Regions from separate parts of the Variovorax sp. ISS6 genome, predicted to be linked through region 1. Evidence: predicted binding sites of a transcription regulator. Region 1 holds the regulator's gene; each other region holds the start of a gene.

Evidence for each region. The regulator LexA, encoded in region 1, represses DNA repair genes until DNA is damaged. The targets are predictions, from matches to a motif close to ACTGTATNNNNATACAGT.
Region 2: a site for LexA is predicted at 2,345-2,362, ahead of imuA (translesion DNA synthesis-associated protein ImuA). Genes of this name have one in related genera too.
Region 3: a site for LexA is predicted at 2,669-2,686, ahead of imuA (translesion DNA synthesis-associated protein ImuA). Genes of this name have one in related genera too.

The regions. Positions count from the first base shown of each region.
Region 1 covers NZ_JAWRZC010000001.1:4,598,808-4,602,796, reverse strand. Annotated here, with positions in the region: gene AC1HIL_RS21360 (D-2-hydroxyacid dehydrogenase family protein) at 1-664, opposite strand, end outside; gene AC1HIL_RS21355 (hypothetical protein) at 849-1,232, opposite strand; gene lexA (transcriptional repressor LexA) at 1,410-2,084, opposite strand; gene AC1HIL_RS21345 (asparaginase) at 2,157-3,119, shown strand; gene adk (adenylate kinase) at 3,192-3,848, opposite strand.
Region 2 covers NZ_JAWRZC010000002.1:1,167,730-1,171,718, reverse strand. Annotated here, with positions in the region: gene AC1HIL_RS37105 (error-prone DNA polymerase) at 1-171, opposite strand, end outside; gene AC1HIL_RS37100 (Y-family DNA polymerase) at 181-1,548, opposite strand; gene imuA (translesion DNA synthesis-associated protein ImuA) at 1,490-2,332, opposite strand; gene AC1HIL_RS37090 (carboxymuconolactone decarboxylase family protein) at 2,796-3,248, shown strand; gene sigJ (RNA polymerase sigma factor SigJ) at 3,265-3,989, opposite strand, start outside.
Region 3 covers NZ_JAWRZC010000001.1:5,083,047-5,087,035, forward strand. Annotated here, with positions in the region: gene AC1HIL_RS23630 (error-prone DNA polymerase) at 1-499, opposite strand, end outside; gene AC1HIL_RS23635 (Y-family DNA polymerase) at 492-1,871, opposite strand; gene imuA (translesion DNA synthesis-associated protein ImuA) at 1,840-2,655, opposite strand; gene AC1HIL_RS23645 (CmcJ/NvfI family oxidoreductase) at 2,887-3,774, shown strand; gene AC1HIL_RS23650 (2-hydroxychromene-2-carboxylate isomerase) at 3,783-3,989, shown strand, end outside.

The DNA of each region.
Region 1 (3,989 bases):
CGTCGTTGAGCCGCAGGTGCACCGACAGCACGTCGGCCATCGCGAAGAACTCCTGGCGGCTCTGCGCCACCTGGAAGCCGTCGGAGCGTGCCTTGGTGCAGCTCGCCTCGCGGCCCCAGATCACCACCTGCATGCCGAAGGCCTGCCCATAGCGCGCGACGAGCTGGCCGATGCGGCCATAGCCCCAGACGCAGAGCGTCTTGCCCTTGAGCACCGAGCCGAGGCCGAAATTGGGCGGCATCGAGGCCGACTTGAGCCCCGACTGCTGCCAGGCGCCATGCTTGAGGTTGCTGATGTACTGCGGCAGCCGGCGCATGGCCGACATGATCAGCGCCCAGGTCAGTTCGGCCGGCGCCTGCGGCGAGCCCGAACCCTCGGCCACGGCCACGCCGCGCTCGGTGCAGGCGGCCACGTCGATGTGGCTGCTGATACGGCCCGTCTGCGAGATCAGCTTGAGCTTGGGGAGTTTCTCGATCAGCTGGCGCGAGATCTGGGAGCGCTCGCGGATCAGGACGATCACGTCGGCGTCCTTGAGGCGCACCGAGAGTTGGCCGATGCCCTTGACGGTGTTGGTGTAGACCTTGGCTGCGTAGGCATCGAGCTTCGAAGCACAGTGCAGCTTGCGCACCGCATCCTGGTAATCGTCGAGGATCACAATATTCATGGCATGCCATTGTGCCTCGCAGCATGGAATCGGCGCGCCGTAGAACGTTTGGATACGGCCCTGCCGCCCTCGAGGGGCGAAAACGGGGCGAAGGCCGGAGAAGCGGCTCGAAGGCCGGGCAAAGGGCGAGGTTGCCCATGGACCCGGCCCCGAGGCGGCGCGCGAGACGCGCCGAAGGACGCTTTCAGTGCAGGTGCGCGGGGCGGGCCGCCCCGGCGGGTGCTTCGAGCGCTTCGAGCGCGGCGAGGCGATCGAGCTCGGCGCACACGTCGGCCATCCGGCCCGAGATCACCACCCGGTTGCTGTTGCGCGCGCCGCCCTGCTGGCGATCGACGAGACGCACCACCCGCAGCGGACGCGAGGGCGCCTGCGCCGCGGGCGTGGCCGGGAATGCGTTCGGGGCGCCATCGCCACGAGCCGCGCGCGACGGCCGTACCGACACGTAGCGCAGCTCGCTGGCGCACAGGCTCTCATCGTTGCGGCGCGCGGGGCGGGCGGGCAGCCAGCGGTTCGCGAGCGATTGCAGCGGCATCCAAAGATCGACGAAGGTGAGGAGGGCGATTCCCATGTGAACTCCAAGAAGGTTTGAGGTTGAACACAGGCAGGATTCGTTGTCATCGGGCGCAGCAGGGTGATGGCGACCAAGCGCCATACGCCCGCCACCTGCGGCGACCGGATGGGGTATGCGGGATGCGGATCCGCGAAGCGGCTCGGCGATGCAGACCGCCGGGCCGGCTCGGCGGGGCTACATCAGCATGGTGTTTCGGATCAGGCCGACCGCGAGGCCTTCGATTTCGAAGGGTTCGCCGGGTTGGACCACGATGGTCGGGTAGTCGGGGTTCTCGGCGTGCAGCTCGATCACCTGCTTGTTGCGCTTGAGGCGCTTGACGGTCACCTCGTCGCCGAGGCGCGCCACCACGATCTGGCCGTTGCGCGCCTCCTTGGTGGCCTGCACGGCGAGCAGGTCGCCGTCCATGATGCCGGCGTCGCGCATCGACATGCCGCGCACCTTGAGCAGGTAGTCGGGCTGGCGCTGGAACAGCGTGTTTTCGACGTAGTAGGTCTGGTCGACGTGCTCCTGCGCGAGGATCGGCGAACCGGCGGCGACGCGGCCGATGAGCGGCAATGCGAGCTGGGCCATGCCGGGCAGCGAGAGCGAGAACTGGCTGTTGCGCGACTCGGCGAGCGAACGCAGTGCATCGCCCTTGAGGCGGATGCCGCGCGAGGTGCCGCTCACGAGTTCGATGACGCCCTTCCGGGCCAGCGCCTGCAGGTGTTCCTCGGCCGCGTTGGCGGAGCGAAAGCCCAGCTCGCTCGCGATTTCGGCACGGGTGGGCGGCGCCCCGGTGCGGGCGATGGCGCTCTGGATCAGATCGAGGATCTGCTGCTGGCGGGCGGTAAGCTTCACGGCGAACTGCATGGTGGTTCCTTGCGGCACTGGCTGAACATCCAGTACCTGTATTTTTAACCAGTTTTTCAAAGTTGGCAAGCGATGGCGACTTCTTCCCCCTCGAATCCGCGGCGCGTGGTGGTGCTCGGCACCGGCGGCACCATCTCGGGCCGCGCGGCGAACAGCGGCGACAACATCGGCTACACCGCCGGCGAGGTGGGCGTGGCCGACCTGCTCGGCGGCATCGAGGCGCCCGCTGGCGTGACGCTGGCGGCGGAGCAGGTGGCGCAGGTCGACAGCAAGGACATGTCCTTCGCGATCTGGCGCGCGCTGGCGCTGCGCTGCGCCCACTGGCTGGCGCAGCCCGACGTGGCCGGCGTGGTGATCACCCATGGCACCGACACGCTCGAGGAGACCGCCTTCTTCCTCCAGTCGGTGCTGGCGCCGCGCAAGCCCATCGTGCTGACCTGCGCCATGCGCCCGGCCTCCGCGCTGTCGCCCGACGGCCCGCAGAACGTGCGCGACGCGATCGCCGTGGCCGCGACGCCGGATGCGCAGGGCGTGACCGCGGTCTGCGCGGGCACGGTGCTCGGTGCCTTCGACGTGCAGAAGGTGCACACCTACCGGCTCGATGCCTTCGACGCGGGCGACGCGGGGCCGGTGGGCTACGTGGAGGAGGGCGAGGTGCGGCGCGTGCGTGGCTGGCCGTCTTCGGAAGCAGGCGCGGTCCTTGACCGTCTTCCCGAGGACGAGGCTGCATGGCCGCGCGTGGAGATCGTGACGAGCCACGCGGGCGCGAGCGGTGCGTTGATCCATGCGCTGCGTGCGCATGGCGCGGCCACCTCGCCGCTGCGCGGCCTCGTGCTGGCGACCACCGGCAACGGCACGCTGCACCATGCGCTCGAGGCGGCCGCACTCGAGGCGCAGGAGGCCGGCATCGCGGTGCTGCGCGCCACCCGCTGCACGCAGGGGCGCATCCTGGCGAAGCCGGGCGACAAGCTGCGCGACGCGGGCACGCTGACGCCGGTCAAGGCGCGCATCGCGCTGACGCTCGCGCTGATCTGAAAACGGGGGGCAAAGAAAAAGCCGCGTCGCGGGACCCGGGGCCCGCGCGCGGCTCGCGATTCGAGCCGGGGCTCAGCTGCTGAGTGCGGCCAGGGCGCGCTGCGTGATCTCTTCGACCGTGCCCACGCCCTGGATGGCGCGGTACTTCGGCGCGGCGGCCGGATCGGCCTTGGCCCAGGCCGAGTAGTAGTCGACCAGCGGACGCGTCTGCTGGCTGTAGACGTCGAGCCGCTTGCGCACGGTCTCTTCCTCGTCGTCCTTGCGCTGGATCAGTTCCTCGCCGGTCAGGTCGTCCTTGCCTTCGACCTTGGGCGGGTTGAACTTGAGATGGTAGGTGCGTCCCGAGGCCGGGTGCGAGCGGCGGCCGCTCATGCGTTCGATGATGTCGCCGAAGGGCACGTCGATCTCGAGCACGTAGTCGAGCTTGACGCCCGCGGCCTTCATCGCGTCGGCCTGCGGAATGGTGCGCGGGAAGCCGTCGAACAGGAAGCCTTCGGCGCAGTCGGGCTGGGCGATGCGTTCCTTCACGAGATTGATGATGAGGTCGTCGCTGACCAGCGCGCCCGCATCCATCACGGCCTTGGCCTGCAGGCCCAGCGGCGTGCCGGCCTTGACGGCGGCACGCAGCATGTCGCCGGTGGAGATCTGCGGAATGCCGTACTTCTGGCAGATGAAGGCCGCCTGCGTGCCTTTGCCCGCCCCGGGCGCGCCCAACAAAATCAGTCTCATGGTGTCCTCGGAGGGTTCTTGGATTTGTGTCGCGTCGCGCACGCACTCCTCGACAAAGACAGAGTGCGGCGGACGGAATTGCGTCGAGGATAGCACGCGGCCCCGTGAACAATTTCGCCGGACATCGAGGGCGCCGATGGC
Region 2 (3,989 bases), on a different contig from region 1:
GGCGGCAACATGGGCGCGAACCACGCCCGCCAGGCTGCACTCGTCCGTGATCGCCAAGGCCGAGTAGCCAAGCTTCTTCGCGCGCTCGACCAGTTCCTCTGGGCGGCTTGCCCCACGAAGAAAGCTGAAGTTGCTCAAGCACTTCAGCTCGGCATAGAGGGGCAGTTGCATTTCGAGCCCTCAAGCGAAGGTGCCATGGAGAAACCAGGCGGTCTCTTCCCGGGCCAGGCGCATCTGAAAAATCCATAGCACACCGGCATGCTCGCTCACGGCCACCCAGTAGTCGCGTGCGACATGGCGAGTGGTCTCCGGCGGCGGAACGGCGGAAAACGCTCCCTCGTTGTTGCCGGCCTCGACACCTGTTGTGCGATCCCACCAGCCGCCCTCCACGCGATGGGGGCCCGCCAGCAGTTGAAGCACACCCTGGTAGATCGGCCGGTTGTCCTGAACGGCCAGACGCAGCGGCTTGGCGAGCATGAAGGTCGGCTGCGGCACGTCGAGCGGCCTGCACCCGATGCGAGGCGCGCGTTCGGGCGCCGGTCGCCAACGACACATCCATTCCATCCGGTGGTCCTCGACGAGGACCGGGCGCAACACGCGGTCCGGCCCCAGGCGTGCGGCGATGCGCTCGAGGACGAGCGCCAGGCTCTCACCCGACTGCTTCGTCTCGGGCAGCATGGAGAAGCTTTTTTCTTCCAACGGCTGCACCTCGTTGGTCACCAGCTCCAGATCGCCCACTGGCGCCAGCAGTTCGACCTTGACCAAGTGCTCAGCCAGAAGCCGCATCAGGTGTTCGGTGTCGCGCGTGGCATGGGCTGTTCGCACGGTCATTTCGCCGCCATCACCTGCCGCCTTCGAGCGCATGGCGTCATGGCACCAGCGCAAGGTGAAGGCAGTCACGCCTGAGCGCCGTGCCAGAAGCCATCCCGCCATCTGCAGCATCAGTCGACGAGCACCGAAAATCATCGCCGGCGCATGCTCCACACGCGCCATCAACTCGAGCTTCGCATGGAAAGTTTCCGACAGCTGGGTCCACGCATGACCGTCAGGGCGCAAGCCATACGCCTGATCCAGGGCTCCAAGCAACTGCGCGTCAAAGCGCCGGCTCAGGCCACCGCGCGGTAGGGCTCGAACCTGTCCCAAGGTCTGGCAACCCAGGCGTGCCAGTGTGGCTTGGTGCACGGCGACCTGCGTGAGTGTCTCCAACGGCAATGCATCCAACAGTTGCGCCAAGGGCTTCGCAAAGCCATTGGACAGGCCCGCTCGCGCGAGTGCGAGCGCGGCCAAGCTTGTGGGCGCCCAAGCGAGGTGTCGCACGCCAAGATCGACGCACTCTTCGCGCACCCGCTCCACCAACCGGCGCTTGCCGCCAAACAGTCGCAAACTTTGCTCGAGTTCCATCACGACGCCGGGACACGACAAAAGCGCTTCGAGGACGGCAACGCGCGGGGTGAACTGCAGGCACCAGGTCGCCAGACCGTCGAGCGCTTCAGTGCGCGGCTTCGGATCGTCCGGCAGGTTGCCCGGGAGCAATGCTGCCCACAGCATGAGGGAACTCTCTGGAATGACGCGCCGCGATCAGACGGCTCGGGTGTTGCAGGCGCGGCGTGAGGATGTCCGCCAGACCACCGGGGATCGATGGCAGACGCAGCTCCGTATCGTGCGCGGGCCCCTTGCGCTTGAGCAGTTGCACTCGCAGTTCCCAATCGATGCCGAATCGCGCTTGCAGGCGCAGCGGCGCGGCCGACGCCTCGTGCGCGGCCGCAGCCGGTCGAAAGAGGATGATCGGCGCATCGCAGCTCTGCGCGCCAACCTGCAGGCGACGAATCTGCTCCTGACGAGCCTGCGGCACCCATCCCAGCACCATGCCCGCTGCGTTGGCCCTGAGCAGCTGTTCGATCGCCCACAGCCGCTCCACGGGCTTGTCCGCGTGAATCCAGACCAGATGACGCTCGTCGAGTCCCAGATGAACAAGCCCTGGGATATGCGGAGCCTTGGGAGGCCCCACCACCACGATCTGCTTGCCTTGCAAGACCAGCGCACGCACGGCGGGCGCGAAGAGCCGCCATTCGAGAACCGTCGCCTGCACCTGCAGAACTTCGGTCAGCGAACCGCAAGGCCACCCACCACCGGGCAGTTCTGCGTCCAGGGCCTCGAAGCCACTGCTGACGATGCGGGTCACGGGGCTACCCAGGGCATCCCCCCGCCAGATCGCGGATTCCACCGCGGGCGGAAGGAGCAGCGGACGGCCTTTCGGGTCGCGCGGCGCATGGGAAGCGAAACGGGCAGGGGGCGCTTCGTCGCCACCCACCCACGACAGGGAGGCGGCCATGTGGACTCCAATACTGTATGGAAATACAGTATCCTTGAGCCTCCAGCCGTTTAGCAAGAAGGTTTACAAATTTGGCGGGTTTTTGAGGTGCGAACGCAGCACCCCTGGAGTTTCTGTGCGTTGCATCAGGCCCCAGAGGCGTACTGCCACAACGCAACGCCTAGCGAACATCAGGAGCAAGTCTTCGAGTGACGCGACGGCACGTGGGAGGTACAAGGGGAGCGCGACTGGCGGCCGAACTGGGGCGGAATGTCGCGCCCGCAGCCTTCGTTCAACTTCCAGGCGCCGGACCAAGAAAAGCCTGCTGACACATGACTGGCAACGCGACAACGATCGCAGCCACGACTTCAAGGTAGGAATGCCGGAATGCTCCGGCGGGCATGTCACAACAAGTCGATGTCGGCCGTCTTACAAGCGAAGGCTGGTGATGTTGCCAGTCTTCACACAAAAGGAAAGAAAGATCATGCAACGCGCAAATTGGTTTCAAGTCTCGCCCGAAGGTGCGAAGGCCATTGGGGGCCTTCATCACTTCGTCACCAAGGACACTGACCTTCCGGCTCAGCTCATCGACTTGGTTTTTCTCCGGGTCTCCCAGATCAATGGCTGCGCCCATTGCATCGACATCCACACACGCGATTTGATCAAGTCGGGTATGTCGGTCGACAAGGCTGTGCTGGTCCCGGTGTGGCACGAAGCGGCCTACCTGTTTTCGGATCAAGAGCGCGCAGCCCTCGCGTGGGCCGAAGAAGTGACCCTGGTCAGTGAAACGCATGCGTCCGATGAAGCTTATGCAGCCGCAGCGGCCGTCTTCAGCGAGAAGGAACTGGTCGACCTTACCCTCACGATCGCAACCATGAACGCCATCAACCGCCTCGGCGTCAGTTTCCGTCTAAAACCCCGTGCGAAAGTCGAATAACGGCCAGCCCTTGCCATCACACGACTGCAGGCAAGCGAACCAGAGTGGCGGCAAGACGCGCCAGCTTTTCTGGGTTGCGCTGCACATGGATCTTTTGGATCTGCTGGTCGCCGATCTCAAAGGACTGCGCCGATTCCAATTGCCCGTCGATGTAGCGCAATAGGCCCCATCGACCATTGAGCTTCACCAGTTGGACCTGCATCGCCCCGCCATAACGGCGGTGTGATGCAAAGTACATCAAAGCGATGCGACGTGCGCCCAGAAGAGGCGTACCAAAGCTCGGGACCAAGCCACCGCCGTCACTGAACAGCTTAGCGTGTTCGCCAAGAAGAGCTTGCAGCCCCGCGAAGTCGCCACGTGAAATCGCATGAGCGAAGTCCCGCAGCACCTGGTGTTGGTGCTCGTTGCGTACGGGCAATGCCGGCGGGCGCGGATCTTTTGCGCGAGCTTTCTCCAGTTCGCGCCGTGCACGGTGCACGATCTGTCGCGCTGCCGCTTCTGTTTTCCCTAAGATTTGAGCTACTTGGTCATAGTCAACATCGAAGACCTCGCGCAGAAGAAATGCGGCGCGGGCCTCTGGTGAGAGATGGTCAAGAAGAATCAGAAATGCTACAGAAACGTCGTCGGCCAGCGAGTAGATTTCCTCCGGATTGGTGTGGTCATCCTCAAGCAGCGGTTCGGGCAACCAATAGCCTGGATAGGTCTCGCGCCTTAGCTTCGCCGCGCGCAGCCGGTCGATTG
Region 3 (3,989 bases), 480 kb from region 1:
CCACGTCGCTCTCTTCCCAGCTCACGCGGTACTCGCCCTTGGGCAGCTCGGTGGTGCGCGCGGCGGTGATGAATTCGCAGAGGTTGCCCCAGCCTTCGGTGTCGTTCGCGATCACCACGAGCCTGAAGCGCTCGAAGCGGAACTCGCTGCCGTACAGCAACCGGAAATCGGGGTTGCGCGGGATCGGCGGTTCTTCGGGATGCTTCTTCTCGTACGCGTCAAGCTTGCGATCCATGTCGCGCAGGCAGACGAAGGCCCGCACGATGCCGGCCACCGAGCATTCGTCGGTGATGGCCAATGCCGAATAGCCGAGCTGATAGGCCCGGTCCACCACCTCCTCGGGCGTCGACGCCCCACGCTGGAAGCTGAAGTTCGTGAGGCAGTGCAGCTCGGCATAGCCCGGCAGCGCCGATACCGGCGCGGTTCTCGAGGGCACCGGCAGCGCATGCACCTGCGCCGGCTGGCGATTGCGCATCTGCCTGTCGCTGAGTTCAGGCATAGAAGCCCTGCAGGTACCAGCGCACCTCGCCCGTGGAGAACCGTGCCGAGGGGCGCTCGCGGAAGATCCACAGCAAGCCGGCTTCGGGGCTCTCGGCCACGTAGTAGTCGCGCATCGCGGGCTGCCCGCCATCCTCCTTGCCGCCCCACCAGCCCGCCTCGATCCGCTGCGGCCCGATCAGCTTGCTCAGCGGACCGCCATAACAGGGGCGCTCGCCGTCCATTTCGAGCAGCAAGGGCTGGGGCAGCAGCCAGGGCGGATAGATGGCATCGGGCTGGGAGGCCTCGGCCTGCGTCTCCCTGCGGGCCTTGCTGGGTGCGGGCTGGGCCGGCTGCACGGTGCGCAACGCCGGCTGCCAGGCCTGCGTGTGCTCGGCACGATGATCCGCCCGCGCCCGCGGCACTAGCACCTGCATCGCCCCCAACCGCACGCTCAGCCGCTCCACCATCTCGTGCAGCTTGTCCCCCTTGCGGTTGTCCTCCGGCAGAAAACTGGTGCTCGCCCCGGCCCACGGATCGGTCTCGAGCGAGCGCAGCTTGAGCCAGCTCGCGGGCGCGGCGAGCGTGGCGAGGGCGAGCTTTTCGGACAGCAGGCGGCGCAGGTGCGCGAGGTCCTGCGTGGGCTCGGCGGTACGCACCGCGACCTGCTGGGTCGGCGGCAGGTTCACGCCGTTGAAGCGCTTGAGGTCGAGCGTCCATTCGAGTTCGAGCGCGCGCGCGCCGCGCTGGCGCGCACGCAGCCAGATCTGCAGCGCCGACAACAACCGGTTGGCCGACCACATCAGCTCGGGCGCGGTCTCGGCCAGCGCGGGCAGCTCGAGCTTCTGCTCGAACACGTCGGGCAACGTGAGCCAGGCATGGCTTTCGGGGCGCAGGCCCCAGGCGATGTCGAGCGCGGCGCGCAGCTCGGCACCGAAGCGCCGCGAGAGCCCGCCGCGCGGCAGCGCCGCCACCTCGCCCCAGCTGCGGCAGCCCAGCCGCGCGAGCGCATCGAGGTGCTCGCGCGCGGCGCTCAGGGTGTCGAGCGGCAGGCCGGCGGGAATCTCGGGCGGCCGCTTCTCCTCGCGCACGAACAGCCGCAGCCGCGCCAGCGCCTCGAGGCTGGTGGCGCCCTGCGCGCCGCGCAGCACGGCGGCGGCAGGCACGGGGTTTTCGTTGAGCAACTGACGCATCAGCGAGGAACGCCCGCCCCACAGGCGCTCGCAGGCCGAGACCTCGAGCATCAGCGCCTCGTCGAGCCAGCACACGTGCGGCGTGTAGCGCAGCGCCCACCAGCCCAGCGCCTCGGGCGTGGGCATGGCATCGGCGGCGGCCGTGGCGGCACCGGCCTCGGCCTGCGCCTCAAGCGACCACTGCAAGGCGATCCAGTGCATTGGCGCCTCCTGCCTTCCATGCGTCGATGCGCACCACGTTGGCGGCCGGCGGTGCTTCCACCGCCTCCACCGCCACCGCGCCCTGCTGCTGCGCGCGCAGCTTGCGCCGCAGCCGCGCGGCCGCGAGCAGCGCCGCCATGCGCTCGCCGCGCGCCGGCAGCATCACCGGCGCGGCCAGCGGCGGGCCGCGGCGCTTGAGGATGTGCAGCTCGATCTGCGCCGGGTCGGCCTCGCAGCGCGCGATGCGCAGCCGCAGCCGCGCGGGCGAGGCCGACTGCGCCACCGCCTCGGGCCGGCAGACGAACAGCAGCGCCTCGTGCTGCGCGGCCGCGAGCTGCAGCCGCCGCAGCTCGCCCACGCGCGCCTGCGGCAGCCAGGCCAGCACCGCGCCCACCTCGGCGCAGCGCAGCGCCTGCTCGCAGGCCCACAGCCGCGCGGCCGCGGCCTCGCTGCGCACCCACATCAGCGCCTCGGGCCGCAGGCCATGGGCCGCGAGCGAGGCGCCGAAAGGTTCGCGCGGCGGACCGATCAGCACCACGGGGCCGCCGCGCGCCGCCACCGACTGCACCAGCGCGGGCAGCAGCAGCCGCCAGACGTGGTCCTCGGGCGCGGCCTGCAGCAGCTCGCTCATGGCGCCGACCGGCCAGCCGCCACCCGGCAGCTGCGCGTCGAGCGCGGCATGGCCGGTGCCGATGACCTGCGCGTCGGCGCTGCCGAGCTCGTCGGCATGCCAGACGCCGCGGCCGGCGGCGGGAGAGAGGGAGGCGAGGGAAGGAAGGCCCATGATGAAACTGTTAACTGTATTTTTATCCAGTATTTCAGGGTTCGCAATCGGGTCGGCAAATTTCTTTGCGGGGCCCCTTCTCCCATTCCGATGGCTCATGCGATGGCGCCAAGATCTCGTTTGAAGCCCCGCGCCGGAGCCGCTCCAATGACTTCACGAAGAATGGTCCTCGTGGCCGCGGCGGATGGGCTGCAGCGGTCGCCAGCGGGCCATGTTCCAGGAGCCCCAGGAATGCACGCCACCCTTTCCCATTCCCCACCCGCCGGCTCGGCCATCGCCGCCGCGCTGCTGCCCGCCAGCGGCGACATCGAGGCCGACCTCAACTACCTGCGGCCGACCGCGCTGCGGCCCTACAGCTACGCCTTCACGCCGCCGCCCGGCCTGCCCTGGGAAAGCGGCGAGTACGAGCGGATCGCGATGCGGATCGCCGATGCCCGCGGCCGGGCGACCCACATCGAGCGCGAGGGCTTCGAGCTGCGCGAGGCGCCCACGGCGGTCGCCGACTTCCTCGACGATGCCGAGGTCCAGGCCGTCTACTACCCCGAGCTGGCCGCGCTCGCGCTCGCGGTCACCGGCGGCGCGCGCGCCCACGTGTTCGACCACCTGGTACGACAGCGCGAGCCCGAGCGCGCCGCGCTGAACTTCGGCCGCGGCAAGACCGACGGCAAGGCCGCCGCCAACGGCCGCATCCACAACGACTACACCGAGGAATCGGGCCGGCGCCGGCTCGCGCTGGTGCTCGCGAGCGCGGCCGAGGCCGCCGCCGTGCGGCGCTACTGCATCGTCAACATCTGGCGCTCGATCGCCGGGCCGGTGCTCGACACCCCGCTGGCCGTCTGCGATGCGCGCACGGTGATGGCGCGCGACCTGGTGAACGCCGAGGTGCGCTATCCGAAGCGCACCGGCGAGATCTACCTCGCCACCCATGCCCCCACCCACCGCTGGTCGTACTTCTCGCGCATGGACCGGCACGAGGCGCTGGTGTTCAAGCAGTACGACGCGCAGCTCGGCGGCGTCGCGCGCTTCACGCCGCACGCGGCCTTCGACCATCCGCTGGCGCCGGCCGATGCACCGCTGCGCGAAAGCATCGAGGCGCGCTGCCTGGTGGTGTTCGAGTGAGGGAGGCCATGGCCATGAACGCACCCACGCTCGATTTCTGGTTCGACTTCGGCAGCAACTACAGCTACCTCAGCGCAATGCGCATCGAGCAGGCCGCCGCCGCGCACGGCGTCGCGCTGCGCTGGCAGCCCTTCCTGCTCGGGCCGGTGTTCCGCGCGCTGGGCTGGGAGACCTCGCCCTTCGTGCTGCAGAAGGAAAAGGGCGACTACGTCTGG